Regions from separate parts of the Nocardia sp. NPDC058519 genome, predicted to be linked through region 3. Evidence: riboswitches for the same ligand, from Rfam matches in the RefSeq annotation. Region 3 holds a riboswitch; each other region holds the start of a gene.
What was found. Region 3 has a riboswitch for cobalamin ahead of ACFWPK_RS29750 (FecCD family ABC transporter permease). Riboswitches for the same ligand answer to the same signal wherever they lie in the genome.

Region 1 (9,552 bases), on a different contig from region 3:
GTGACACCCTTCTCCAGCTGCACGCGGTGTTCCTCGCCGCGGCGAAGGCCGTAGAAGAACTGGTTCTCCGACAGGCCGGTGGTGTCGCCGTACTTCTCGCGATGGGAGTTGAACTCGGCGGTCGGGCCGGGGAACAGCAGCCGGTTCAGCGTTTCGCGGCGCTGCGCGGACGAGCCGTCGAGTGCCTTCTGGTCGGCCGGGTTCAGCGGGGTCTCGGGCTTGGGTTCGTTGCGCCCGGCCAGTGCCTTGCTGCGGAACGGCTCCGGCCAGCCGCCCGCGGGGGTGCCGAGTTCGCCACGCAGGAAGCCGATCACCGAATCGGGGATGTCGTAGCGGCCCGGATCGGCGGCGAAGTCCTCGATGTCGACACCGGTGCCGACCAGGGCGAGCGCGAGGTCACCGACGACCTTCGACGACGGGGTCACCTTGACCAGGCGGCCCAGCAGCCGGTCGGCGGCCGCGTACTTGGCCTCGACCTCTTCGAACCGGTCGCCCAAGCCGAGCGCGATCGCCTGCTGACGCAGGTTCGACAGCTGACCACCCGGGATCTCGTGGGTGTACACGCGACCGGTCGGCGCGGGCAGACCCGACTCGAACGGCGCGTAGACCTTGCGCAGCGCCTCCCAGTACGGCTCCAGATCGCACACGTTCTGCAGGTTCAGACCGGTGTCGTGCTCGGTGTGCGCGGTGGCGGCCACGATCGCCGACAGCGCGGGCTGGCTCGTGGTGCCCGCCATGGCCGCCGACGCGCCGTCGACCGCGTCGGCACCGGCCTGCCAGGCCGCCAAGTAGGTGGCCAGCTGGCCGCCGGGGGTGTCGTGGGTGTGCACGTGCACCGGCAGATCGAAGTTACTACGCAGTGCGGTAACGAGTTTCGCGGCCGCGGGTGCACGCAGCAGACCGGCCATGTCCTTGATCGCGAGAACATGCGCGCCCGCGTCGACGATCTGTTCGGCCAGCTTCAGGTAGTAGTCGAGGGTGTAGAGCGACTCGTTCGGGTCGAGCAGGTCACCGGTGTAGGACAGGGCGACTTCGGCTATGGCAGTACCGGTTTCGCGGACCGCGTCGATCGCCGGACGCATCTGGTCGACATTGTTGAGGGCGTCGAAGATACGGAAGATATCGATACCGGTCGTGGCGGCTTCGGAAACGAAAGCGCGGGTGACCTGTTCGGGGTAGGGCGTGTAGCCGACGGTGTTGCGGCCGCGCAGCAGCATCTGCAGGCAGATGTTCGGCACGGCTTCACGCAAGGCCGCCAAGCGTTCCCACGGGTCCTCGTGCAGGAACCGCAGTGCCACATCGTAAGTCGCGCCGCCCCATGCCTCGATCGAGAGCAGCTCCGGGGTCAGCCGCGCGACGTGGCCCGCCACGCCGAGCAGACCGTTGGTGCGCACGCGGGTGGCCAGCAGCGACTGGTGCGCGTCACGGAAGGTGGTGTCGGTGACGCCGAGCGCCTTCTGTTCGCGCAGGGCCCGCGCGAAACCCTCCGGCCCGAGGGTGAGCAGTCGCTGGCGCGAACCGTCCGGCGGCGGCAGCGTCAGGTCGACGGCGGGCAGCTTGTCGTAGGGGTACACCGTGGTCGGGCGGTCGCCGTTGGGCTTGTTGACGGTGACGTCGGCCAGATAGGTCAGGATCTTGGTGCCACGGTCGGCCGAGCCGCGCGAGGTGAGCAGCTCGGGACGCTCGTCGATGAACGAGGTGGTCACCCGGCCCGCCTGGAAATCGGGATCGTCGAGCACCGAGAGCAGGAACGGGATGTTGGTCGTCACGCCACGAATACGGAATTCGGCCAGCGCGCGCTGGGCGCGCGCGGCGGCGGCGGGTAGATCGCGACCACGGCAGGTGAGCTTGACCAGCATCGAGTCGAAGTAGGCGCCGATCTCCGCGCCCAGGTTCGCGCCGCCGTCGAGACGGATGCCCGCGCCGCCCGGCGTGCGGTAGGCGGTGATGCGGCCGGTGTCGGGGCGGAACCCGTTGGCCGGGTCCTCGGTGGTGATGCGGCACTGCAGCGCGGCGCCACGGATCTGCACCGTCTCCTGACTCAGGCCCAGGTCCGCGAGGCTCTCACCGGCAGCGATCCGTAGCTGCGACTGCACCAGGTCGACATCGGTGATCTCCTCGGTGACCGTGTGCTCCACCTGGATACGCGGGTTCATCTCGATGAACACGTGGTTGCCGCGCTCGTCGAGCAGGAACTCCACAGTGCCCGCGTTGATGTAGCCGATCTGGCGGGCGAACGCCACCGCGTCGGCGCAGATCCGCTCGCGCAGTTCAGGAGACAGATTCGGGGCGGGCGCGAGCTCGATCACCTTCTGATGACGACGCTGCAGCGAACAATCCCGCTCGAACAAATGCATCATATTGCCGTGCTGATCAGCCAGGATCTGCACCTCGATGTGGCGCGGGTTCACCACCGCCTGCTCGAGGAACACCGTCGGATCACCGAACGCCGACTCCGCCTCACGCGACGCCGCCTCGATCGACTCACGCAACTGCTCGGGCGTAGCGACCCGGCGCATGCCACGACCACCACCACCGGCGACAGCCTTGACGAAGATCGGATATTCGAGTTCGGCCGAGGCGGTGAGCAATTCGTCGATATCGGCCGAGGGCTCGCTGGACTTCAGCGTCGGCAGCCCGGCCGCCTTGGCCGCGGCGATCGCCGTGGCCTTGTTGCCCGCCATCTCGAGGATCTTGGCGGTGGGTCCGATGAAGGTGATGCCCGCGGCGGCACAGGCCGCGGCGAGGTCGGGGTTCTCCGACAGGAATCCGTAGCCGGGGTAGATCGCGTCGGCGCCGGCGGCCACCGCGGCGTCGATGATCGCCTCGATCGACAGATACGCCCGAACCGGGTGACCCTCTTCACCGATCTGATATGACTCGGCCGCCTTCAGGCGATGGACGGAATTGCGATCCTCGTACGGGAACACCGCGACCGTTCCGATGCCGAGTTCGTAGGCCGCGCGGAAGGCACGGATAGCGATCTCACCACGATTTGCGACCAAGACTTTCGAGAACATTGGCCTACGGTACCCGGCCGCGAGCCGGGGCCGGACACGCAAGGTGGCTTCGCAGCATTCTTCACACCGCACACCCGCCTACCTGCGAAGTTGCGTTCATCAGGCCGTCACATCTCACCGCGAGGAGCGGTCAGCGGTGCGCGTGGACAATGTGGGCGCAACCGCAGGTCACGGCACTGTTCGCCACCGGGCGGTGCCCCGGGCCCCCGTTGAGGGCCTATGCTGGGGGCGCAGCTGGTTCGCCTGCGCGGTGGAAGAGTCGGAGCCCCGACCTCCCGCGTAGGCGTCGAAACCCGGGTGCGGATCATGTTCCGCACCGGGTGAGAGGGAACCCGGTGAGAATCCGGGACTGTCCCGCAGCGGTGAGCAGGAACGACCGCCGTCATCAGCACTGGGCATCATGCCTGGGAAGCGACGGCCAGTAGGTCGGTCGATCACACGACCGGTGCCCGCGAGTCCGAAGACCTGCCGACTGTGCCGGATACGCCGTATCCGGCGGCCACCGCCTCGTGGATCGGGCGCGCGGACCACCGATGCCGACCCGTCGTACCGTTCGCGACATGGTCCGGCCGGGTGGCGTGTGCCCGCGAAAAGGCGACGGCTCTCCCTGCACGACACTGGAGAATCTCCGTGACTGTTTCACACACACCGTTCACCGCAACGGTTCTCGGCCTTCCGCGAGTGGGCCCGAACCGGGAACTCAAGCGCGCCACCGAGTCCTACTGGGCCGGCCGTGCCGATGCCGCGCACCTGCACGCGGTCGGCCGTCAGCTTCGTCGCGCCCAGCTCACCGAACTGGCCGCGGCGGGACTGGATTCGGTGCCGGTGGGCACCTTCTCCTACTACGACCAGATGCTCGATGCCGCTGAACTGCTCGGCGCACTGCCGCCGCGGGTGGCCGGGATCGCCGACCCGCTCGACCGCTATTTCGCGGCCGCGCGTGGCACCGACACGGTCGCTCCGCTGGAGATGACCAAGTGGTTCGACACCAACTACCACTACCTGGTGCCCGAAATCGACGCGGCCACCACCTTTTCGCTGCATCCCGGCAAGCTGCTGACCGAACTCGACGAGGCGATCGAACTCGGTGTCCCCGCACGTCCGGTGGTGATCGGTCCGATCACCTTCCTGAAGCTGGCCAAGGCCGCCGACGGCGCCGCGCTGGAGCGGCTGCCCGAACTGCTGCCGCTGTACCTCGACCTGCTGGCCCAGCTGGCGGATGCGGGCGCGCAATGGGTGCAGATCGATGAACCGGTGCTGGTCACCGACCTGACCGAGGCGGAGATCGCCCTGGTCGGCCAGACCTACAGCGCGCTGTCTGCCGCGCAGAACCGGCCCGCGATCCTGGTCGCCACCTACTTCGGGCACCCCGACGCCGCTCTGGCGGCGCTGGCCGAGACCGCGATCGAGGGTGTCGCGCTCGATTTCACCGCGGGCTCCGATATCTCGGCGGTCGCGGCGCTGCCCGCCCTTGCTCGCAAACTGCTGGTGGCGGGCGTGGTCGACGGCCGCAATATCTGGCGCGCCGACCTCGACGCTGCCCTCGGCACCCTGGGCACCCTGCTCGGCAGCGCCGACGCGGTGGCGGTGTCGAGTTCGTGCTCGCTGCTGCACGTGCCGTATTCGCTGACCCCCGAGACCGGCCTGGACGAGCGGCTGCGCTCGTGGCTGGCCTTCGGCACCGAGAAGGTCGCCGAGGTACGAATCCTTGCCACCGCCCTCACCGCGGGTGTCGACACCGTCGCCGGCGAACTGGCCGCGGCCCGCGCCGCCGCCGAATCCCGCCGGACCGACCCGCGCCTGCACAACGACCAGGTCCGGAGCCGATTGGCCGCGCTCGACGAGAACGACCTGACCCGCTCCCCCGCCGACGAGCGTCGCGCCCTGCAGCGCGATCACCTCGACCTGCCGGTGCTGCCGACCACCACCATCGGCTCCTACCCGCAGACCTCGACCATCCGGCTGGCCCGCGCCGCGCTGCGCAAGGGCGAGATCGACCAGGCCGAGTACGTGCGGCGGATGCGGGCCGAGATCGCCGACGTGATCACCCTGCAGGAAAAGCTCGGGCTCGACGTGCTGGTGCACGGCGAACCCGAACGCAACGACATGGTGCAGTACTTCGCCGAACTGCTCGACGGTTTCGCCGTCACCGAGGCGGGCTGGGTGCAGTCCTACGGCACTCGCTGCGTGCGCCCGCCGATCCTGTTCGGCGACGTCACTCGCCCCGAGGCGATGACGCTGTCCTGGATCGGGTACGCCCAGTCGTTGACCACCAAGCCGGTCAAGGGCATGCTCACCGGCCCGGTGACCATCCTGGCGTGGTCGTTCGTCCGCGACGACCAGCCGCTGGGTGACTCGGCCCGCCAGGTCGCGCTCGCCATCCGGGACGAGACCGTCGACCTGGAAGCCCAGGGCGCGCGGATCATCCAGGTCGACGAACCCGCCCTGCGCGAGCTGCTGCCGCTGCGTGCCGCCGAACAGCCCGCGTACCTGCAGTGGTCAGTGGATTCGTTCCGCCTGGCCACCGCGGGCGTCGCCGACACCACCCAGGTGCACACCCACCTGTGCTACTCGGAGTTCGGCGAGGTCATCTCGGCGATCGCGGGGCTGGACGCCGATGTCACCTCGATCGAGGCGGCGCGCTCGCACATGGAGGTCCTCGACGATCTGAACGCGGCCGGTTTCGCGCTCGGCGTCGGGCCTGGCGTCTACGACATCCACTCGCCGCGGGTGCCGTCGGTCGAGGAGATCACCGTCTCCCTGTCCGCCGCGCTGAAAGCGGTTCCGGCCGAACGACTCTGGGTGAACCCGGACTGCGGTCTGAAGACGCGCGGACCGGTGGAGGTCGAGGCGTCGCTGCGGAATCTGGTGACGGCCGCCGCGGCACTGCGCTGACCTAGCGGATCCGAGCATGAAGACCACTGCCCCGGACGGAGATTCCGTCCGGGGCAGTGTGGTCGGCCCGGCCTGCTCCTTCGCATGTTACGCACGGGTAGCCACGGGTAAAATCCCTTGCAGGACTGGACTTCTCCCGAGTCATTCGCCACTTTCAGCAAACATTGCGAACAGGTCGCGTTAAGATCTGCGGCGTGCGGAAGATGTACGCGGGGGCCAGGCTACGAAGGCTGCGCGAAGAACGGCGGATGACCCAGGCAGCGCTCGCGAAATCGCTGGACCTCTCACCCAGCTATCTCAATCAGCTCGAACGTGATCAGCGTCCACTGACCATTCCCGTGCTGCTGAAACTCAACTCGACCTTCGACCTCGACGTGCAGTTCTTCGCCGCCGACTCCGATGCGCGGCTGGTCTCGGACCTGCACGAGGTGCTGGTGGAGGCCGCGGGCGGCGGCGATACCGCACCGATCACCGAGGTCGAGGAACTGGCCACCAGGCTGCCCGAGGTGGCGCGCATCGTGATCGCGATGCACCGGCGGCTGCGCGCGGCGACCGACCAGCTCGACCTGCTGTCCTCGCGCGTCGACACGCCCGCCGGCGCCCCGGGCACACCCATGCCGTACGAGGATGTGCGCGACTTCTTCTACGACCATCGCAACCACATCTCGACCCTCGACCACGCCGCCGAGCAGCTGTTCGAGGAATCCGGTCTGAGCATCGGCTCGCTGGATCGTCAGCTGGCCAGGATCGCCGAGGAACGCGCGGGCGTCACGGTGCTGGTGCGCGGCGACGGCGCCGACCCGGCCATCCCGAAACGGCACTACGACCCCGACACGCGAACCCTCACCCTGGCCAGGCGGCTGCGTCCCGGGCAGCGCGCCTTCCAGATCGCGACCACTCTCGGCCTGCTGCTCTACGGCCGCGAGATCGACAACGTGCTCGCCGAGTCCCGGGCGCTCACCGGCGAATCCCGCACGCTGGCCAGAGTCGGGCTGGCCAACTACTTCGCCGGTGCGCTGATCCTGCCCTACGGGCGGTTCCTGCGCTCGGCCGAGGAACTGCGCTACGACGCCGACCTGCTCGCGCTGCGTTTCGAGGTCGGTTTCGAGACGGTCTGCCACCGGCTCAGCACCCTGCAGCGGCAGGGTCAGCGCGGTGTGCCGTTCTTCCTGGTACGCACCGACCGGGCGGGCAATATCTCGAAACGGCAGTCCGCCACCGCGTTCCACTTCTCCCGAGTGGGCGGCAGTTGCCCGCTGTGGGTCACCCACGAGGCGTTCGCGCATCCCGGCCGCATTCTCACCCAGATCTCGGAGATGCCCGACGGGCGACGGTACCTGTGGATCGCTCGCACCACGCCCGCGGCCGCGCAGGGGTTCGGGACGGCGTCGAAGAACTTCGTCATCGGGCTCGGCTGCGATATCGAATACGCCGACCGGCTGGTGTACTCGCAGGGGCTGCAGCTGGACGATCCGCAGGTGGCGGTGCCGATCGGGGCCGGGTGCAAGGTGTGCGAGCGGCCCGGGTGCCCACAGCGCGCGTTCCCGCAGATCGGGCGCCCCCTGGCCGTGACCGAACACACCAGCACCGACCTGCCGTACCCGCGCCTACCGCGCTGACGGGTCGCGTGGCCGGTCAGGACTTGGCGAGGTATTCGATGCGTTCGCCGTCGACAGCGGCGTGCATCATGCCCGCCAGGCCCGGGTGGTTCACCAGACCCGGGTCCTCGGCGACGACCTGCCTGGCGAGTTCCTGTGCGGCGGTGATCACCTCGAGGTCGTCGAGCAGCGAGAGCAGACGCAGCGACCGCGCGGTACCGGACTGCGCCGAGCCGAGGACATCACCTTCGCGACGCTGCCGCAGGTCGAGCACCGACAGTTCGAAGCCGTCGGTGGTCGCCGCCACCGCTTCGAGCCGCGCCATCGCCGTCCCGCCGGGCGCGGCATCGGTGACCAGCAGGCACAGGCCGGGATGCTTGCCGCGGCCGATGCGCCCGCGCAACTGGTGCAGCTGACTCACGCCGAATCGATCGGCGTCGACGATCACCATCACGGTCGCGTTCGGCACGTCGACACCGACCTCGACGACGGTGGTGCAGACCAGGACGTCGATCGCGCCGTCGTTGAATTGGCGCATCACGTGGTCTTTTTCGTCGGACGGCAGCCTGCCGTGCAGCAGGCCCACGCGCACACCGGCGAGCGGACCGGCGCTCAGCGTCTCGTACATCTCGACGGCGGCCGCGGTGGTCGGGCCTTCCTTCTCCGCCTTCTTACCCTTCGCCGGTGGCGCGTCGGGATCCTCGCCGATGCGCGAGCACACCACATAGGCCTGCCTGCCCTGGCCGACCTCCTCGACGATGCGTTCCCAGGCGCGATCCACCCAGCCCGGATGCAGTTTGCGCGGCACGACTTTCGAGACGATCGGCGAGCGGCCCTTGGGCAGCTGGGTGAGCGTGGAGGTCTCGAGGTCGCCGAGGGTGGTCATCGCGATGGTGCGCGGGATCGGCGTCGCGGTCATCACCAGCAGGTGCGGGCTGATGCCGTCTTTCGCCTTGGCGCGCAACGCATCTCGCTGCTCGACACCGAAGCGGTGCTGTTCGTCGACCACCACGAGGCCGAGGTCGTAGAACTCGACCGCGTCCTGGATGAGCGCGTGGGTGCCGATGACGATGCCCGCCTCACCGGTCATCGCGTCCAGCAGCGCCGACTTCTTCGCCGCCGTCGACATCGATCCGGTGAGCAGGACGACCTTGGTCGACTTCTCGGCGGCACCGAGTTCGCCCGCGTTGCCGAGGTCACCCAGCATGGCGCGCAGCGACCGATAGTGCTGCGCGGCCAGGACTTCGGTCGGTGCGAGCAGCGCGCACTGACGGCCCGAGTCCACTACTTGCAGCATGGCGTTCAGCGCCACGATCGTTTTGCCCGAGCCCACCTCGCCCTGCAGCAGCCGGTGCATCGGACGGGTGCGCGACAGGTCTTGCGAGATCTCCTCGAGTACCTGCTGCTGACCTTCGGTGAGCTCGAAGGGCAACCGTTCGTCGAAGGTGGCGGCGATACCGTCGGCCGATGGCGGACAGGCCGGGGCGGTGCGGCCCTCCACCTCGTGGCGGCGTTCGGCCAGCACGAGTTGCAGTGCGAGGGCCTCGTCGAAACGAAGTCTGTCCCTGGCCTTTTCGATATCCAGCTTGTGCTCGGGCAGGTGGATCAGGCGCAGCGCTTCCGAGAGCGGGAGGAATTTCCGTTCCTCGCGCAGGTCGGCGGGCAGCGGGTCCTCGATGTGGTCGAGCTGGTCGAGCACCTGGCGGATGCAGGCCAGCAGATCCCAGCTCTGAACCTTGGCGGTCGCCGGATACACGGGAACGAATTCGCGCTCGAAGAACGAGGCATCCACTCCCCCGGCACCTTTCGCACTCTGTGCGAGGCCGCGCAGCGCGCCGCTGCCACGCACGGACGTGAGTTCCTCCACGCCCGCTTCCGGCTTGTCGGGCAAGATGAGGTAGTCGGGGTGCGAGAGGTTCCAGCGATCGGGCCGCCACCAGTGCACGGTGCCCGACATCATCGCTCGCACACCTTCTTTCACCAGATAGCGCACCTTGTCACCGTTGAAGAAGGTGGCCTCGAGCGGACGCTTGGCGCCG
Region 2 (9,552 bases), on a different contig from region 3:
GTCGAAGGCGACGCCACTGCGCACATGACCGATATGGGGCTGACCCTGCACGGTGGCCCCACACAGATACACCGAGGCACGGCCGGGGACCAGCGGGGTGAATTCCCGCATGGTCCGCGTGTCGGTGTCAAAAAGGCGCAAGGTCACGGCATTCGATCCTAGTCGGTGGGATTGTGGTGGGGTTGACCGGCCGGTTCGTGGCGCCGTGGTTTATGGAACGGCTGATCGAATCGGCGAGAAGGCACTGCGCGGTAGGAAAGATTCAGGGGCCCGTCGGGGCTACGAACATGCTGCGATCAGACAGGTGGCGATGGCGGCGATTCCCTCGCCGCGGCCGGTCAGACCGAGACCGTCCGTCGTGGTTCCGGACACCGAAACAGGGGCGTCGAGGAGTTCGCCGAGGACTTTTTGCGCCTCGGCGCGGCGGGGGCCGATCTTCGGGCGATTACCGATGACCTGCACCGCGGCGTTCACGACTTCGAAGCCCTCCTCGGCCAGCAGCCTGCGGACCTCGGTGAGCATGGCGGCGCCGGTGACGCCGGCCCATTCGGGACGGCCGACGCCGAAGACAGCGCCGACGTCGCCGAGACCAGCGGCGGAGAGCAGGGCATCGCAGAGGGCGTGGGCGGCGACGTCACCGTCGGAGTGGCCCGCGCAACCGTCGGCGTCGGCGAACAGCAGACCGGCCATCCAGCAGGGGCGTCCCGGCTCGATGGGGTGCACATCGCTGCCGATGCCGACTCTCATCGGGCAACCGCCTGCTCGACGGAGGGCCGCCCGGCGGCCGGGGACCCGTTGCCGAGGAGCGCCTCGGCCAGGTGCAGGTCGAGGGGGGTGGTGATCTTGAATGCCAGTGGGTCACCCGGGACTGTCTGCACGGCGACACCGAGGCGTTCGACCAGGCCCGCGTCGTCGGTGGCGCCCACGTCGGTGGCGTAGGCGCGGCGCAGCAGGTCGGCGGCGAAGCCCTGGGGGGTTTGGATGGCGCGCAGGTGGGCGCGATCGGGGGTGCCGGTGACGACGCCCGCGTCGTCCACCGATTTCACGGTGTCGACCACGGGCAACGCGGGGACCACGGCCTGGCTACCTGTCTGGAGCTCGGCGGCCACTCGCGCGATCAGCTCGGGTGGCGTGAGCGCGCGTGCGGCATCGTGCACGAGGTAGAACGCGGCGTCGGGTGCGGCAGTGATGCCGGCACGCACCGAATCGGTGCGCTCGGCGCCGCCCACGACCACCTGCACCGGCACAGGGGGCATCGAACCGCCGGTCAGCGAGGTGGTGGTGGACAGCAGCGCGGATGCGGCCTCGACCAGTTCGGCGGGCACGACCACGACAACCCGGTGCACCGCACCGGACGCGATCAGACCGTCGACGGCCAACCGGACCATAGGTGTGCCGCCGACCGGAACGAACGCCTTCGGGGTGGGTTCACCCAGGCGCACGCCACGACCGGCGGCAGGGACCAGTGCTACGACAGGTCGCACTTGTTCAAATTTCTAGGAAGCCGCGGCGAGGACCTCGTCGAGCAGCGATTCAGCCTTGCCGTCGTCGGTGCCCTCGGCGAGCGCGAGCTCACCGACGAGGATCTGACGAGCCTTGGCAAGCATCCGCTTCTCACCGGCGGACAGGCCGCGGTCCTGCTCACGACGCCACAGGTCACGAACCACTTCGGCCACCTTGTTCACATCGCCGGAGGCGAGTTTCTCGAGGTTGGCCTTGTAACGGCGGGACCAGTTGGTCGGCTCCTCCGTGTGTGGCGCGCGCAGCACCTGGAAGACGCGGTCGAGACCTTCCTGGCCGACGACGTCACGGACGCCGACGTATTCAGCGTTCTCTGCGGGAACCCGAACGGTCAGGTCGCCTTGCGCAACCTTCAGGACCAGATACTCTTTCTGCACACCCTTGATGGTGCGGGTCTCGATTGCTTCGATCAGCGCCGCTCCGTGGTGGGGGTAAACGACGGTGTCTCCGACCTTAAAAATCATGTGTCCCGTGCCCCTTTCGATGTTCACAGTTTAACATGCGACTCGATAACGGCGCGATCAACTGTGCAGGTCAGGGCCACAACGAGGCCATCGCAGGGGTTGACAATACAGAATCGGTGTGCATTGTGTTGCGCCAGAACGGGTTAACCACCAGCATAGCGACCGGTTATCGCGCGTCGGGAACCCGGCATCGATCCGGCAAACGCGCTCGAGACACCGAACTGTTACTTCCGCACCCGCGCGTCGCGAGCCCGAACGTCACCCGCGCGAAGTGAACTACTACGCTGCCTAGTTACTAACCTCCGATCCCCTTGTGGACGGAGTGAGCCCGGTCGACATGGAGGACAAACCGTGACTGCCCTGAAAGCTGTGACCGCCCTGTCGGCGCGACGTCGCATGGCGACGGTTGCCGCGCTCGCCGCTGCCGCGGGTATCGCCCTGACCGGCTGCAGTGCCGGCCAGATCACCCAGACCTCGTCGCAGGCCGCCGCCATCAACGGCAACCACGCCAATGTCGGCGACATCGCCCTGCGCAACGTGCACATCGTGTACCCCGAGGCCACCGCCGAGCACGACAAGGGCGGCAAGGCGGTGATCGCGCTGTCGATCATCAACACCAGCGAGACCGTCACCGACGAGCTGACCAGCGTCAGCACCGACCTGGGCCAGGTCAAGATCACCGGGCCGGGCGGCGACGCCAAGTTCGTGCTGAAGCCCCAGCAGACCGTGGTCGTCGGCACGGGCGAGACCAAGCCCGCCGCGGCCGACGATCACCACGGCACCACCACGGCGGCGCCGACCACCACGGCCGCGCCGACAACTGCCGCGCCGACAACTGCCGCAGCCGGCCAGGACACCCCGTCGATCGATCCGGTGAAGAACCCGGCCACGATCGAGATCACCGGCCTGTCCAAGGACATCGTGCCCGGCCTGACCTACAACGTCACCTTCAACTTCAAGGACGCGGGCACCGTGCAGGTGGCCGTCCCGGTCGACGCCGCCGCGGTCGCGCGCATCGAGAACGAGAAGTCCGGCCCCGCGCCCGAGGGTGCGGGCGGCGGTCACTGAGACCAGCAGTGCGCAAGAGCCGTCGCGAACTTCGCGGCGGCTCTTCTCTTTGTGTCGGTTCTCTTTGTGTCGGTCCTGCTCCGTAGGGTGCGCCTGTGGCCAAGACCAAAGCAGTCTTCCGGTGCTCCGCGTGCACGCACGAGGTGTCCAAATGGGTGGGTAAGTGCCCCGATTGTGGCGCCTGGGGAACAGTGAACGAGGTGGCCGTTTCGGCGTCCACGGCGGCCCCTGGGCGCCGGGCGATGCTGCCCAGTACAGCGGCGGCACCGCTGTCGCAGATCGACGCCAAGGTCACGCAGGCGCGGTCGACGGGGGTGAGCGAGCTCGATCGGGTACTCGGGGGCGGTGTGGTGCCTGGGTCGGTGGTCCTGCTGTCGGGTGAGCCGGGTGTCGGCAAGTCGACGCTGCTGCTCGAGGTCGCGTTCCGGTGGGCGGCGGCGCGCGAGGAGACCGCGCTGTACGTCACCGCCGAGGAATCGGCCGGACAGGTGCGGTTGCGGGCCGATCGGACCGGCGCGGTGCACGACCGGGTGTACCTTGCGGCCGAATCGGATCTGTCGATCGTGCTCGGGCATGTGGAGCAGGTGCGGCCGTCGCTGCTGGTGGTGGACTCGGTGCAGACCATGCTGGCGCCGGAGGTGGACGGTGTGATCGGCGGTGTCACCCAGGTGCGCGCGGTCACCGCTGCGCTGACCTCGCTGGCCAAGGCGACCGGGATCGCGGTGCTGCTGGTCGGCCACGTCACCAAGGACGGGAATGTGGCGGGCCCGCGCACGCTCGAGCACCTGGTGGACGTGGTGCTGCAGTTCGAGGGTGACAAGAACTCGTCGCTGCGGATGGTTCGCGGCATCAAGAACCGCTTCGGTAGCGCCGACGAGGTGGGCTGCTTCGAACTGCACGACGACGGCATCGCCTGCGTCGACGATCCGTCCGGGCTGTTCCTGCACCACCGCACCGACACCGTCCCAGGAACCGCGGTGACCGTCGCGATGGACGGCAAACGGCCGCTGGTGGCCGAGGTGCAGGGGCTGACCGTCAAGACCGAGATTCCGCAGCCGCGCCGGGCCGTGAGCGGGCTGGACTACAACCGCGTCGCCATGGTGCTCGCGGTGCTACAGAGCCGAGGACGGGTCTTCCTCGGCAAGCACGATGTGTACGCGGCGACCGTCGGCGGCATGCGCTTGCTGGAGCCGACGGCCGATCTGGCCATCGCGTTGGCCATCGCGTCCGCCGAGGCCGATATCGCGCTGCCCGCGGGCTGGGTGATTCTCGGCGAGGTCGGTTTGGCGGGTGAGGTCCGCAAGGTCACCGGGCTCGGCAGGCGCCTGGCCGAAGCCGAGCGTTTGGGGTTCACCACCGCTCTCGTTCCCCCCGGTTCGGAGAAAACCAAGACCGGGACGATGCGTATCCACGAGGTCGGGGATCTGCGCTCGGCCCTTCGATTGGCAGAACTCCGCAAATCCCGCGCACCCCGCGAGATGGTGGCCGTGGAATAACTCCGGCAACCGCCCGATTCGGCGCCGATCATCTATTACCCCGGCAATGTCCATTGACGGCGTGGCCGATCCTGCGAACACTGCAAATCAACCCATCTTGAACATGTGACCTATGGCGCACCCGCACAATGCCACCGACGTGCGGGAACGCGGCATCAAGAGGCGAGGTTGAAGGGCTCCGCGGCGCTGCGAACGGCACCGAGCTGGGCGACGACCATGTACGCGCCCGCCGGCACCTGCAGGCGGTCGCCCGCGCACTGCGGCTGCGAGGTGGTGCCGAACCAGGTGCCCTTGTACGAGAGTTGTTCACCGGCCTTGAGCGTCTTCAGTTCCGCCGGGTCGTCCTGGTTGCAGTCGTTGCTCGCCCAGAGCCTGCGCTGCCCGTCGAGGGTGTAGACGAGGAACTGTGGACCCGCCCCGAGGTCGCGCGAGCAGGCCGCCGACGAGATGTTGGTGATCACGGTGCCGAACGCGGGCTGGTCGCCGACTCGGTAGGTCGGCTGGCCGACTGTCACCTTCAGCGCCAGCGACTGATCCGGGCACGGCTGTGCCGCCGGCTGGGCGGCGGCACTCGCTGTCGTGGTCGGCGGGGCAGACCCGCTGCTGGGTGTACTCGACGCGCTAGTCGGAGTCGAGCTCGTCTCGGACGCGCTCGACTCCGCCGACGTGGTGGTACTCGCGGCCGCGTTATCGGCCCCACCCGAATCCCCGCCGCGCGCGACCATGGTGACGAGCCAGATCACGATCGCGAGCGCGACGATGATGACGCCGATCGCGAGTGCACGGCGGCGCCAGTAGATCTCCGGTGACAGCGGTCCATTCGGTTCCAGCACGCCTCAACGGTAAGCGCAGCGCGCAGGGGCGCGCTCGATGACCTCGGCGTGTCGGCGGTTCAGGCCATCTCGCCGATATTGCCGACGGTGCGCCGCAGCTGCGCGCGACCGTCTTCGAGCTGGTAGGTGACGCTCGCGATAGCCAGCTGACCAGCGGCAACACGCTGGGCGATGATCATCGAACGCTGCATGAGCAGCTTGCTGGTCTCCTCCACGTGGCGCGCCTCTAGGTCGTCGACCGTGTTGAGTCCTTCGCGGCGTCCGAGCAGGATCGACGGCGTCACCCGCTCGACCACGCTGCGAATGAACCCACCGGGCACCTCGCCGCCGTCGAGCGCGTCGATGGTGGCCTTCACGGCACCGCAGCTGTCGTGACCGAGCACGACGATCAGGGGCACATTGAGCACCTCGACGCCGTATTCGATCGAGCCGAGCACCGAACTGTCCACGACGTGGCCCGCTGTGCGCACCACGAACATGTCGCCGAGCCCCTGGTCGAAGATCAGTTCGGCGGCGACGCGGGAATCACCGCAGCCGAACAGGATCGCGTGGGGGTTTTGGCCTTTGACGAGTTTGGCTCGGTCGGCGGCACCCTGGCTAGGATGCTGCAGAGTGTCATTGACGAAGCGCTCATTGCCTTCACGCAACGACTTCCAGGCACTTATCGGATTCGAACCAGGCATACCGACCATTGTGCACATGCCCTCGGTTACCAGCGAGTCCGCCACGTTACGCGTCGGCAAAGAGCGCCTGGCCGAGAGAAAACGAGAACGGTGAGTATCGACGCGGAATCCCTGCTCAGCTGGTTCGGCGACACGGCGCGGGCACTGCCGTGGCGCGAGCCGGAGGCGACCGCATGGCACATCCTGATGAGCGAGATCATGCTGCAGCAGACGCCCGTGGTGCGGGTGGAGCCGATCTGGCGCGAATGGGTGGCGCGCTGGCCGGTGCCGTCGGCGATGGCGGCGTCGTCGCAAGCGGAGGTGCTGCGGGCGTGGGGCAAGTTGGGGTATCCGCGGCGGGCGTTGCGGTTGCACGAGTGCGCGCGGGTGTTGTCGGCCGAGCACGGTGATGTGGTCCCCGCCGATGTCGACGTGCTGCTGAGCCTGCCGGGAATCGGCGCCTATACCGCCCGCGCGGTGGCCTGTTTCGCCTACGGCCAGCGAGTTCCCGTGGTGGACACCAATGTTCGGCGCGTTGTCGCGCGTGCGGTGCACGGCCGGGAGCCGGGCAACCCGTCCGCGCGCGATCTCGCCGAGACCGAAGCCCTGCTGCCGATCCCGGTGCCGCGAGCCGCGACCTTCTCGGCGGCCCTGATGGAACTGGGCGCTTTGGTCTGCACTGCCCGCAATCCAGACTGCGCAGGCTGCCCGCTGCCGACCTGTGCCTGGGTCGCGGCGGGCAAACCCGCCGCCGAAGTGGCACGCAAGGTGCAGAAGTACGAGGGCACCGATCGTCAGGCCCGTGGGCGGCTGCTCGATGTGCTGCGCGACGCGTCAGGCCCGGTCGAGCGGATCCGCCTCGACCTGGCATGGACCCGGGATCCGGGTCAGCGCGCGCGGGCGCTGGATTCGTTGCTGGTCGACGGGCTGATCGAGCAGACCGATGACGGGCTGTTCGCGCTCGCGGGCGAAGGAAGCACCGCCGGGTAGCAGGACGCCGACCGGCTCACCTCGTGACGCGTCGCAGGAACCGGCCGACGTGTTCGCGGTAGGCCTCGGGTTGTTCGTCGTGCACCAGATGCCCGGCCCCTTCGATGCGCACGTACTCCGCATCGGAAACCACCTCGGCCATCGTCAGCATCTGGCCCGGCGGCGTGATGGTGTGCTCGCCTTCGATGAGCAGCGCGGGCACCCGCAGCGACTTCCACTCGGTCCAGAAGTCGCGCGTGCCCCACTCTTCGGAGATCGCGCGGAAGGTGTCCACCTCGCCGTGCAGTCGGTAGCCGTCCGGCGCCGCGGTGAACGCGCGCAGGAAGTAGGTGCCCGCGACCGGGCCGAAGTAGTCGAGCACCGCCTGCTCGTCGGCGAACGGTTGCGGCCAGGAGTGGATCAGCTCGGCCCAGTGGGCGGCGGTGCGGCCGGTGAAATCGGGGGCGATGTCCTCGACGACGATCGCGCGCACCCGCTCGGGATAGGTCGCCGCGAAGACCCAACCGTGGATCGCGCCCATCGAATGCCCGACGATCACCATCGGTTCGGTGATCGCGGCGGTGCGCTCGGCCAGGTCGGCCACGAACGCCTCCGTCGTGAGCTCGGCGGGGGTCGGCCGACCGTGCCCGGCCGCATCGACGGCGTAGATGTGCCCGTATCCGCGCAACCACGGCACCTGGTCGGCCCAGGTCCGCGCACTGCCCATCAACCCGTGCAACAGCAGGATCGGGACGCCGGACCCACCTTCGTCGTTCAACACCCTGCCGATTGTGCCCCAGAGCGGGATGTTTCCCGAGCGGTCGTATTGTCGGCTCCATGGCTGTTGTGAAGATCAATGCGATCGAAGTTCCCGAGGGCGCGGGCCCCGAGTTGGAGAAGCGGTTCGCCGCGCGCGCGGGCGCGGTGGAGAACTCCCCCGGTTTCCTCGGCTTCCAGTTGCTGCGCCCGGTCGCCGGCGACAACCGGTATTTCGTGGTGACGCAATGGGATTCGGAGGAATCGTTCGCCGCGTGGCGTGACGGTCCGGCCCGCGCGGCGCACGCCGGAAACGGTGGCGACGGCGAGCGTCCCAAGCCGGTGTCGACGGGTGCCTCGCTGCTCGAGTTCGAGGTCGTTCTCGAAGTGCCCGCGAAGGCCTGACAGCGGCGTTTCCGCTGGACATGCGGTTGCGCGTATTGACGTGGGTGGCTCGCGGCTGTCACAGTTCGAGGGAACATCCGCGAGGGTGCGCGGTAATCCGGTGTGAATCCGGAGCGGTCGCGCCACTGTATCCAAGTACCGGGTCCCCGGTGCCGGAGAGCCAGACACCGGCACCTTCGCGCCACACTTCAACCGTGGGACGCGTATCCCTAGAGGAGGACTCGAATGGCTATCGCGCATTCACCCAGCCGGTCTACCGGCCTCGACACCCTGGCAACCGTGCTCGTCACGGTCGGCGTCGTCCTGCTTGCACTGCTCGCCCTGTACCTGGTCGGTTTCGACCAGGGGGCCGTCTCGCGTAGCGGGATGTTCCTGCACGAGCTGATGCACGACGGACGTCACCTGCTGGGTGTTCCGTGCCACTGATCGGATCACTCAAGACCCTGCTGTTGCGCGGCCTGCTGGCCGGCCTGATCGCCGGCCTGCTGGCCGCGACAGTGGGCTACTTCGTCGGCGAGCCCCAGGTGGACGCCGCGATCGCCATCGAAGAAGCCGCGGCCGCTCCGGCCGAACACGGCCACGAAGCCGCGGAACCGCAGGGCCATTCCCACGGCGACGAGGAAGAGCCGCTGGTCAGCCGGTCGGGCCAGAAGGCGGGCCAGTTCCTCGCGCTCGGCTTGGCCGGGATGGCGTTCGGCGCGTTGTTCGCGTCGGCGGTGAATGTGGCGCGCAGGTTCACCACATTGTCCGGGCCCCAGTTGTCACTGACCTCAGCGGTTCTCGCGTGGGCGGCGATCGTCGCGGTGCCGTTCTTCAAGTATCCGGCCAATCCGCCCGCGGTCGGCGATCCGGAAACCATCAACGAACGCACCTGGCTGTGGGTCGCGGCCGTCGTCCTCGGCCTGCTGGCCGTCGCGGCAGCCGTCGCGGCCTACCGCGCGCTCGCCGCGTCGGACACGTTGCGGCTCATCGCCGGGGTCGGCGCGTTCGTCGTGGTCACCACGGTCGGCTACGTGCTGCTGCCCGGCGTGAACGAGGTGGCCGACGACTTCCCCGCCACCCTGCTGTGGAATTTCCGGGTGGCCTCGCTGGCCGAAACCACCACGCTGTGGGTGAGTTTGGGGCTGGCGTTCGCCGCGCTCACGGAATTCGCTTCGCGGCGTAGCACTGCGGTAGTGGACAAGGTTCCTACCGCAGGGTGATCCTCGCGAGCAGTGGAGAACGGCAGTGTCGGTGTCATGACCGGCACTGCCTTTCTTGTTTCCACCAGTCGTCCGCGCGCCGTGCATGTCGCGTTCGGCGGGCTCATCACCGCGCTCGCCGCCGGCGTTGCCGAGGGACTGTTGCGCGCCGTCCGTGGTGGCGACGAATTCGGGGC
Region 3 (9,552 bases):
CACCAGATCGGCCCCGCGACTGCGACTTTCGGGCCGCACCGCGTTCAGATCCAACGGCGTGCAGTCCAGCACAACCGCGACCAATCGCCGATCACTGCCATGATGAATATGCCGCGCCACCTCGAGCGCGATCACCCCACCCATGCTGTGACCGACCAGCACGATATTGCGCACATTGCCGTACCTGGCGGCTCGCACGATCATCTCGGCGATGACCTTGGTATCGATACCCGCGTTGTCGTAGCGCACGGCCCACACCACCCCGAGGCGACTCAGCGCGGGCAGTGCGGCGGCGGTCGGTACCGCGTTGACTCCCCCGAGCCCGACCATATCGACCACCGCGGTATCCCAATTCCGGGTGTCAGTGGGCAGATGAGCGGGCAGTAGTTCCGGCGCTGTCTGCGCCAGGCGCTCACGCTCGGGGACGACATCGTGGACCCAGTACTGGCCGAACACGATCATCGCGACCGCCAGCACCCCGATGATTCGCAGCACCACCAGCCTTGGCCTGCGCCAGCGACGCCAACCGTGTCCGAGCCGGGTTTCGCGCAACCGTTCCCGCCGCCGCGCATCGTCGAAATCCGCGACGGTAGACGGATGCCGATCAAATGACGACATCACTCCACTGTAGGGGCGCCCGCGCAGTGCCCTGGTCTACACGAACTGAGAAGCGGCGACAGGACGGGTCGCCGGTTACTTCTCGAACGACCCGTACCGCTGCGCGTAACTGGTCGGTGGTTCGCCGAAGATCTTGCGGAAGTCGCGGCTGAGGTGCGCCTGGTCCGCGTAACCGAGGTCGGCGGCGAGTGCCGCCCAGTCGATGTCGACGCCGTCGGCGAGCCGCTCGGTGATCTCGTGCAGGCGGTAGCGGCGGATCACCCACTTCGGCCCGATGCCGACGTACTCGGCGAACAACCGCTGCACTCGACGGACACTCATCCCGCAGCGCGTCGCGAGCGCGTCGACGGTGGTGATACCCGGGTCGTCGGCGATCATGACGACCATCTGCCCTGCGCGCTCGGCCTCCGGGTCTGCCACGGGCAGGTGCACGCGAAGATAGCCCTCGACCGATACGACATCCACCGGATCAGGCAATTCCGGGCCGAAAACTGTTGCCGCATCGACCATCCGATCCCGCAGCCGTGCCACCGGACCGTCCAGGAACGGACGGAACATCCCGGGCCGGAAGGCGACACCGAACACCGAACCCGAGCCGGTGAGCTCGCGGTAGACGTGCGAGGACGAAGGACCGTGCACTTCGGCGTGACCGTCGCGGAAAGTCAGGTGCACGTTCGGCAGCGGCACGACCAACTGCCGATACGGCCGCTCGTAATCCCAGGTGACGACCCAATACCGATCGACGTATCGCGCCAGGTCAGCCGATGGTGCGATGAACCTGTGGCGTTGCGACACCTGCCAGGCACCGCCCAGTTCGCGCGGGTCGCGTTCCACCCGGCGAGTCTATGTCGCGTTTGTTCAAGACAGTGCCGCGTCGCGGTGGTTACCTCGGTACATGTCCGAAACCGAACGCGTAGCTCACGCCGCGACACCGCTGTCGAAGCTCATCCGCACGGTCGACCCCGCTCGACTGTCCGATCCGACTCCCTGCGCCGAGTTCGATATCCGAGCCCTGCTCAACCACCTGCTCTTCTGGGGTCCGTCGCTGGTCGGCGCCGCGCACAAGGAAGCGATCGCACCCCCGGCGACCGCCGAATCCGATGTCGACCTCACCGCGGGCGATTGGGCCGCCGCCCTCGACGCGCACCTCGACGCGCTCACCACCGCCTGGCGTGACCCCGCCGCGTGGCAGGGACTCACCCACATGGGCGGACCGACGGAACTCCCCGCACCGCTGGTCGGCGGGATGGTGGTCGGCGAACTGATCGTCCACGGCTGGGACCTCGCCCGCGCCCTCGGCACCACGCCACACTGGGACGACGACCTGCTGCGCGAGACCTACGACGAGACGGCCGCCACCGCCGAACAGGGACGCCAGATGGGCATCTACGGCCCCGAAGTGCCCGTCGCGGCCACCGCTCCGCTCCTTGACCGCATCCTCGGCCTCACCGGACGCGACCCCGCCTGGTCGTAGGCCCGGTCAGTTGCTGTCCACCGACTCCCGGGGCTCGCGAAGATCCGCGGCCTGCGGTTCGGGCACCGTGACCGGTGCCACCGGGAGCCCGGGGAACCAGCGATACATCGCGGCCGCGCCGCCAAGGCCCGCCACCGCGAGCGCGCCCGCCGCCGCACCGAGCACCGTCACCGCGCTGATCGCGCCGACCGCGATCGGGCCCGCGAACATCCCGATGTCGTGGGTGAGCCGCCACGCGCCGAGGAATTCCGCGCGCTGACCGGGCGGGGCCACATCGGCGCCGACGGTCATGATCACACCGTTGCTCAACCCGTTGGCGAAGCCGAGCAGCACGGCGACCGCGGTCAGCCCGACCACCGACCCCGCGAACGGCAACGCGGCGTACCCCGCGGCGAAGGCGATCATCGCGGGAACGCCGATCGCCCTGCGGCCGTACCGATCCAGCCAGATTCCGGCCGGATACGACATCAGCACATCGACGGCGCCCGCGATACCGAACACGATGCTGGTGGTCGCCGCGTCGGCACCGATGTGCACCGCCCACAACGGCAGCAGCGATTGCCGTGCCGCCCGTGCCGCTCCCATGAGCAGGGCGCCGAGTCCGAGCGTGCTGAGCAGTTTGCGATGTTCGACCACCACCGCGCGAATGGTGTTGTCGCTGACCACCGTCGGCGATCCATCGGTCTCCGGCATGGCGAACACCAGCGCACCCGCGACGAGCATGGCGACGAGCTGGATCCACAGCCCGCCGACCGGGCCGAGCCAGTGCACCGCACCCGCGCCGAGGAAAGGTCCGGCGAAGAACCCGAACCGCATCCACCCGGCCAGCGCCGAAAAGGCCCGTCCCCGATCGACACTCGGCACCACGGCCACGATGTAGGTCTGTCTGGCCAGGCCCCACACCGCACCCGAGGCGCCATTGATCAGTAGCCCGACCGCGAAAACGGCGATATTCGGCGCGAGGATGGCCACGAGCAGGCCGAGTGCGCACGTCAACGAGCCGAGCGCGATCGCCTTGCGCTCGCCGGTGCGCGCCACCAGCCACCCCGCGGGCAGATCGCCGAGAATGAGCCCGAAGCCCATCATGGCGACCACCACACCCGCGGTTCCGACCGACGCGCCGAGTTCGAGCGCGTGCAGCGGCAACATGGGAGCCGCTGCGCCCGAACCGATTCCGTAGACGGCGGAAGGAACGAACACCGCCAGCGCCATGGACCGCAGCTGAGTCACCGGACGGCGAGTGCTGTGCTGACTGTTACAGCCCACCGTCATCCGGCTAGGGCGGCGGTGCGGGCGAACCGGCTCTCCGGGCGCGCGAGCCCGAAGTGGTCGCGCAATGTGGTCCCGGTGTATTCGGTGCGGAACAGCCCGCGCTCCTGCAGGATCGGCACCACCGTTTCGGCGAACACCTCGAGCCCACCTGGGTAGTACGGCGGCATCACGTTGAAGCCGTCCGCCGCACCCTGGGTGAACCACTCCTCGATGGTGTCGGCCACTTGTTCGGGCGTACCCGCGAACACCCGGTGTCCGCGCGCACCCGCCAGCCGGTGCAGCAGCCCACGCAGGGTCGGCCGTTCCCGCTCGACGATCCCCGCCACCACCTGCAATCTGCTGCGCGCGTTGTCGGTGACATCGCCCGCCCCCGCGAACACCTCCACGGGAACCGGCTCGTCGAGCGCGAGGGTGCGCAGCGAGGTGCCGGTGATCGATTCCAGCTGCTTGATCCCGTATTCGGGCACGGTCAGCTCGTTGAACTCGCGCTCCAAACGCAGTGCGGCGGCCTCGGTGTCGGCGATGAACGGGCTGATCCCCGGCAGGATCTTCACCTCGTCGGCGGTCCGGCCGAACTCGGTGGCCTTGGACTTGATATCGGCATAGAAGGACTGCGCGTCCGAAAGTCGTTGGTGGGCGGTGAAGATCGCCTCCGCGTACTTGCCGGCGAAAGCTCGACCCTCGTTCGATGCCCCCGCCTGCACCAGTACCGGACGTCCCTGCGGTGTCCGCGCCGAGTTGAACGGGCCACGCACACTGAGATGTTCGCCGACGAAGTCGATCGGATGGATCTTGTCCGGATTGGCGTAAACCCCGGCGGCGCGGTCGAGCACGATCGCATCGTCTTCCCAGCTGTCCCACAGCCCGACCAGCGCGTCGACGAATTCCCGTGCGCGGGCATAGCGTTCGGCGTGATCCGGGTGCCGCTCCAGCCCGAAGTTGGCCGCGGCGAGGTCGGTTCCGGTGGTGACGATGTTCCAGCCCGCTCGTCCGCCGGAGATGTGGTCGAGCGAGGAGAACAGCCGCGCCAGGTTGTAGGGCTCGTAATAGGTGGTCGACGCGGTCGCGATCAGACCGAGATGTGTTGTCGCCGCGGCGATCGCGGTGAGCAGGGTGATCGGCTCGAGGCCGGGCGCGGCATTGTGACGCACGTCGGTGCGCAGGGCGGGACCGTCGGCGAAGAACACCGCGTCGAGCTTCGCCGCCTCCGCGGTGCGCCCGATCTCCTGGTAGTAGGAGACGTCGTAGATGCGGTCGGGCCTGCTGTCGGGGTGCCGCCAGGCGGCCTCGTGGTGTCCGGACGGGTAGATGAACGCGTTGAGACTCAGTTGACGCGGTGCACTCATGAGGCCTGTTTCACTTTCTCTGATTCTGTTGTGTCGACGCCGAGCCCGGTCAGCAGCGCTTCCCGCAGCCGGACGAACTCCGGGTGCGCGTGCCTGCGCGGGCGCGGGGTCTCGATGCGCTGATCGATCGTGATCCGGCCCTCGTCGAGAACCAGCACCCGATCGGCGAGCAGCACGGCCTCGTCCACATCGTGGGTCACCAGCAGCACGGCGGGCCGGTGCCGCTCGCACAGCGCCTGCAGCAGGGCGTGCATCCGAATCCTGGTCAGCGCGTCGAGCGCGCCGAACGGTTCGTCGGCCAGGAGCAGTTCCGGCTCACGCACCAGCGATCTGGCCAATGCCACCCGCTGCTGCTCGCCGCCGGAAAGCTCACGCGGCCACGCCTTCTCGCGCCCGGCCAACCCGACCTCGGCCAATGCCGATCGTCCCCGCTGGTCCGCGTCGCGACCGGTCAACCCGAGCACCACATTGTCGAGCACCCGCGCCCACGGCAGCAGCCGCGAATCCTGGAACACCACCGCGCGCTGCGTCGGCACCGTGAGCTCACCGGAACCCGGTACCTCGGAATCGAGTTCGGCCAGCGCCCGCAGCAGCGTGCTCTTGCCCGAACCGCTGCGCCCGAGCAGCGCGACGAACTCGCCGCGCCGGATCTCGATATCGATGCCGTTCAACACGATTCGCGTGCCGAAGCCGCGGGTGAGAGCGCGGGTGCGTACGACGACCCGCTCGTCGGAGCTCAGTCGCCCAGTGTCTGTCGCCATGCCAGCACCTTTCGTTCCGTAGCCCGCACGGCGAGGTCGCCGAACAGTCCGAGCAGTCCGTAGATCACCAGACCCACGACGATCACGTCGATCTGGCCGTAGGTGCGCGCCTGCGTCATCAGGTAGCCGATGCCGCTGGTCGCGTTGACCTGTTCGACCACCACCAGCGCCAGCCAGGAAATCGTCACCGCCAGCCGCAACCCGAGGAAGAAGCCCGGTAGCGATCCCGGCAGCGCGATCCGGCGCAGGAAACCCCACCGCGACAGCCCGACCGTCTCGGCCAGTTCCACATAGCGCGCGTCGACGCTGCGCAGGTAGGCATGGGTATTGATGTAGATCGGGATGAGCACGCTGGTGGTGATCACGATCAGCTTCATCTGCTCGCCGATCCCGAACCAGACGATGAACAACGGGATCAGCGCCAGCGTCGGGATCGCCCGCTTGATCTGCACGGGACCGTCGACCACCGCCTCACCGAGCCGACTGAGGCCCGAGACCAGCGCGAGCACCACGCCGATCGCCACACCGAGGACCAGGCCGATCACGGCCCGCTGCAACGAGGTCAGCAGATTGGACTGCAACCGGCCGTCGGCGATCAGCTCGCCCGCGGTCCGGGCGACCGTCCACGGCGCGGGCAGTGTCTCCGGGTCGATGGCGCCGATCGCGGAGCCGACCACCCAGGTGCCGATGAGCAGGGCGGGTCCGAGGGCGAAGCCGAACGGGATGGGCTTGCCGGGTCCCAGCCTGCGCCTGCCCCGGCCACGCGGTGCGAGCGCCTCGACCGGTGCCGTGCTCGCCCTGATCCGGCGCAGCACGCCGACGTCGAGGGTGGCCATCAGCCCGCCGCCGGCGCGAACGCCGCCCCGCTGGCGGTGACGGCCTCGGTGACCGCGGCATCGAAGCGCAGGTCGAAGCCGTCGACGGCCTTGATCTTCTTGGGCAGTTCACCCACGGCGTCGATCGCGTCGATGGTGGTCTGCTGCCGGGCGATCAGCTGCTGGTCCAGGTGCGGGAACGTGAAGGTGCCCAGCGATTCGACGATCCGCTCGGCATCGTCGGCGCTGACCTTCTGGCCCTCGACGTAGTAGCGGGTCGCCCATTCCTCGCGATGGGTGTTGGTCCACTGCCAGGCCCGCACGAACGCGCCGACCAGGGCGCGGGTCGCGGCGGCTTTCGCCGGATCCTGGACCACCGCGCGACGCGCGTACACATAGGCGAGACCGCTGTAGATGCCCGTGGTCTCCGAATCCGGGATCAGCGAGGTGCCCTGGGTGCGCAGGAACCTGGTCACATTGGGTTCGATCAGCGGCGCGACATCGACCTGACCGGTGCGCACCGCGTCCGGGAATTCGGCCAGCTGCAGCCGGACCAGCTCCACATCGGTGGGCTTCAGTCCCGCCTTGGTGAGTGCCTTGAGCACCGACGCCTGCTGGGCGGTGCCCTCGGCGTAGGCGATCTTCTTGCCCTTCAGATCGGTGAGCTTCGAGATCGAACGGCCCGGTGCGACCGCGAGTTTCATCGCCTTCGGATTGGTCTGATAGGAGCCGATGATCGGCACGTCCTGCCCCGCGGCCAGCGCGTGGATCGGCGGCACATCGCCGACCTGACCGACATCGGCCGCGCCCGCCCGGAAGGCCTCGAGGATGGCCGGACCACCGACGAAGTTCGCGAACTCGATCTTGAACGGCAGCTTGTCCAGCTCGCCGGACAGCCGCAGCGCCGATTGCAGCCGTTCCTGCTGATCGGCGACGACGAGCGTGGTCCCGGGCGGAACCTCGGTCGGCAGCGGCGCGTCGGGGGTGCCGACCGGTGCGTCGTTGCCCTGTGCGCAGCCGGTCAGGCCGAGCGTCGCAACGGTTGCCATCGCGAGAAGTGCGGCGGTGGCGCGGCCACGCAGGCCGGGTCGAAAGGTGTTCGGTCGGTACATAGACGGATTCAAGCAATCACGACCACCCCCCGAACACCATTAGCCTTTCCATGATTTGAAGGGCCCGGCTCCTGGTTGGCACGGAGTGCCGCGTTAGAGTCTGGGCGTTATTCCCGGCGGGTGCGGGAATCCGGTGTCACTCCGGAACGGTCGCGCCACTGTGATCGCCTCGCGGCGAAAGTCAGACCTCCCTCGCCGGGACACCCTCTGAAAGGGCCGCGCCTTGCCTGTGGAGAATTCGCGATGATCCGTGCCCGGATCTCGCTCGCGCTGCCCCTGATCGGGGCGCTGTTGCTGGCGGCCATGATCGGTGCCACCGGATTCGGTGCGGAGATCGTGCCCGTGTCCGCGGTGCTCGACACCCTCATCGCCCGGCTCACCGGCGCGACACCCACCGATCTCGGTATCGACACCATCGTCTGGCAGCTCCGGGTGCCACGCACACTGCTGGCCGCGGTGGTGGGCGCCGGATTGGCACTGGCCGGTGCGGCGATGCAGACGCTGGTGCGCAACCCACTGGCCGACCCATTCCTGCTCGGCGTCTCCTCCGGGGCCGGTGTAGGCGCGGCCGCGGTCATCACCTCCGGGTTGTTCGCCGGTGCGGGCATCTGGGCGCTGTCCGGCGGTGCGCTGCTCGGTGCGTTCGGCGCCGCGACCCTGGTGTTCCTGATCGCGTTCGCCCAGGGCGGTCTCACGCCGCTGCGGCTGGTGCTCACCGGCACCGTGCTCGGTTCGGCGTTCGCCGGGTTCAGCAGTTTCCTCGTTTTTCGCAGCACCGATCCCGCGGCGGCGGAGTCGGTGCTGTTCTGGCTGCTCGGCAGTCTCGCCGGTGCCGATTGGACGACCATCGCCCTGCCGCTGACCGTGGTGCTGGCCTGCGGCGCGATCCTCATGGCGAGCGCGGGCTGGCTGGACGCGCTCACGCTCGGCGCGGACACCGCGTCGTCGGTCGGCGTCCCGGTGCGACGGCTGCGCATCGGCCTGTTCGTGCTGCTGGCGGTGCTCGTCGGTGTCCTGGTCGCGGTGTCGGGCGGCATCGGCTTCGTCGGCCTGGTCGTCCCGCACGCCGCCCGGATGATCGTCGGCCCCCGCCACCGCAACCTGCTCCCCACCTGCGCGCTCGGCGGTGCGCTGTTCCTGGTGGTCGCCGACGCCGCCACCCGAATATTGGTGCGCCCCACCGAGATCCCGGTCGGCGTACTCACCGGCCTCATCGGCGCTCCGACTTTCCTTCTGCTGATGGGCAGACGCCGCTACCAGTTCGGCACGTCATGAGCGACTCCACCCAGGTCGAACGCCCATCCAGCGAGGAGGCCTGCCCGGGCAATATTTCAGCGAGCTCAGGCGAAGTGCGAGCGGTCACGCTCACCTGCGCTATCGGGCGACGGAATGTCGTGGTCGGCGCGGACTTTTCGATCGAGCCCGGGGAAATCGTCGGGATCGTCGGGCCCAACGGCAGCGGTAAATCGACGTTGCTGCGGGTGCTGGCGGGAGTCGACAAACCCAGGCAGGGTCGAGTGCTCGTGGATGGGCAGACCCTGCACACGATGCGGCCGCGACAACGGGCCGCGACGGTGGCGTTGGTGGCGCAGGACGAGACCCCGCCCGCCGACATGCTGGCCGGCGAGGTGGTCGCCCTCGGGCTGACGCCCTATCTGCCGCCGTGGGGACTCGGCGCCCCGCGCGAACAGCAGCAGGTGGCACAGGCGCTGGCCGCGGTCGATCTCGCCGGTTTCGCGGGCAGGCAGGTGCACCAGCTGTCCGGCGGCGAACGGCAGCGGGTTCTGCTGGCACGTGCGCTGCTGCAGAACACCCCGGTACTGCTGCTCGACGAACCGACCAACCATCTCGACGTCACCCATCAGCTCGAACTGCTCACCCTGATGCGGAGCCTGAACCGAACCGTCGTCGCCGCCCTGCACGACCTGTCACTGGCCGATCGCTACTGCGATCGAATCATCGTGCTGCACAACGGTTCTGCCCGAGCACCGGCACCACCGGCCCAGGCGCTGACACCCGATGTCGTCGCCGAGGTGTTCGGTGTCGACGCGACGCGCGTCCAGCACCCGCTGACCGGCGAAAACCACCTGTTGATCACCCCGCGAGAGGCGCGACGATGAAGAACCACGGCCGGATCCTGGCCACCACTGCCCT

Region 1: linked by a shared signal. The riboswitch ahead of metE (5-methyltetrahydropteroyltriglutamate--homocysteine S-methyltransferase) and the one ahead of ACFWPK_RS29750 (FecCD family ABC transporter permease) in region 3 are both predicted to bind cobalamin.
Region 2: linked by a shared signal. The riboswitch ahead of ACFWPK_RS21600 (CbtB-domain containing protein) and the one ahead of ACFWPK_RS29750 (FecCD family ABC transporter permease) in region 3 are both predicted to bind cobalamin.

Annotation. Positions count from the first base shown of each region.
Region 1 is NZ_JBHXNK010000001.1:196,332-205,883, forward strand. Features, by position in the region: gene ACFWPK_RS00945 (pyruvate carboxylase) at 1-3,020, opposite strand, end outside; cobalamin riboswitch at 3,311-3,508, shown strand; gene metE (5-methyltetrahydropteroyltriglutamate--homocysteine S-methyltransferase) at 3,651-5,915, shown strand; gene ACFWPK_RS00955 (short-chain fatty acyl-CoA regulator family protein) at 6,110-7,534, shown strand; gene recG (ATP-dependent DNA helicase RecG) at 7,551-9,552, opposite strand, start outside.
Region 2 is NZ_JBHXNK010000020.1:2,394-11,945, forward strand. Features, by position in the region: gene cysS (cysteine--tRNA ligase) at 1-147, opposite strand, end outside; gene ispF (2-C-methyl-D-erythritol 2,4-cyclodiphosphate synthase) at 280-747, opposite strand; gene ispD (2-C-methyl-D-erythritol 4-phosphate cytidylyltransferase) at 744-1,484, opposite strand; gene carD (RNA polymerase-binding transcription factor CarD) at 1,497-1,985, opposite strand; gene ACFWPK_RS21565 (hypothetical protein) at 2,337-3,053, shown strand; gene radA (DNA repair protein RadA) at 3,149-4,549, shown strand; gene ACFWPK_RS21575 (hypothetical protein) at 4,705-5,382, opposite strand; gene ACFWPK_RS21580 (carbonic anhydrase) at 5,442-6,065, opposite strand; gene ACFWPK_RS21585 (A/G-specific adenine glycosylase) at 6,156-7,034, shown strand; gene ACFWPK_RS21590 (alpha/beta fold hydrolase) at 7,051-7,794, opposite strand; gene ACFWPK_RS21595 (antibiotic biosynthesis monooxygenase family protein) at 7,851-8,174, shown strand; cobalamin riboswitch at 8,213-8,365, shown strand; gene ACFWPK_RS21600 (CbtB-domain containing protein) at 8,400-8,600, shown strand; gene ACFWPK_RS21605 (CbtA family protein) at 8,591-9,376, shown strand; gene ACFWPK_RS21610 (hypothetical protein) at 9,413-9,552, shown strand, end outside.
Region 3 is NZ_JBHXNK010000037.1:6,134-15,685, reverse strand. Features, by position in the region: gene ACFWPK_RS29790 (alpha/beta fold hydrolase) at 1-618, opposite strand, end outside; gene ACFWPK_RS29785 (DUF6597 domain-containing transcriptional factor) at 694-1,452, opposite strand; gene ACFWPK_RS29780 (TIGR03086 family metal-binding protein) at 1,514-2,092, shown strand; gene ACFWPK_RS29775 (MFS transporter) at 2,099-3,364, opposite strand; gene ACFWPK_RS29770 (LLM class flavin-dependent oxidoreductase) at 3,361-4,710, opposite strand; gene ACFWPK_RS29765 (ABC transporter ATP-binding protein) at 4,707-5,471, opposite strand; gene ACFWPK_RS29760 (ABC transporter permease) at 5,447-6,307, opposite strand; gene ACFWPK_RS29755 (ABC transporter substrate-binding protein) at 6,307-7,398, opposite strand; adenosylcobalamin (AdoCbl) riboswitch at 7,497-7,636, shown strand; gene ACFWPK_RS29750 (FecCD family ABC transporter permease) at 7,642-8,673, shown strand; gene ACFWPK_RS29745 (ABC transporter ATP-binding protein) at 8,670-9,518, shown strand; gene ACFWPK_RS29740 (ABC transporter substrate-binding protein) at 9,515-9,552, shown strand, end outside.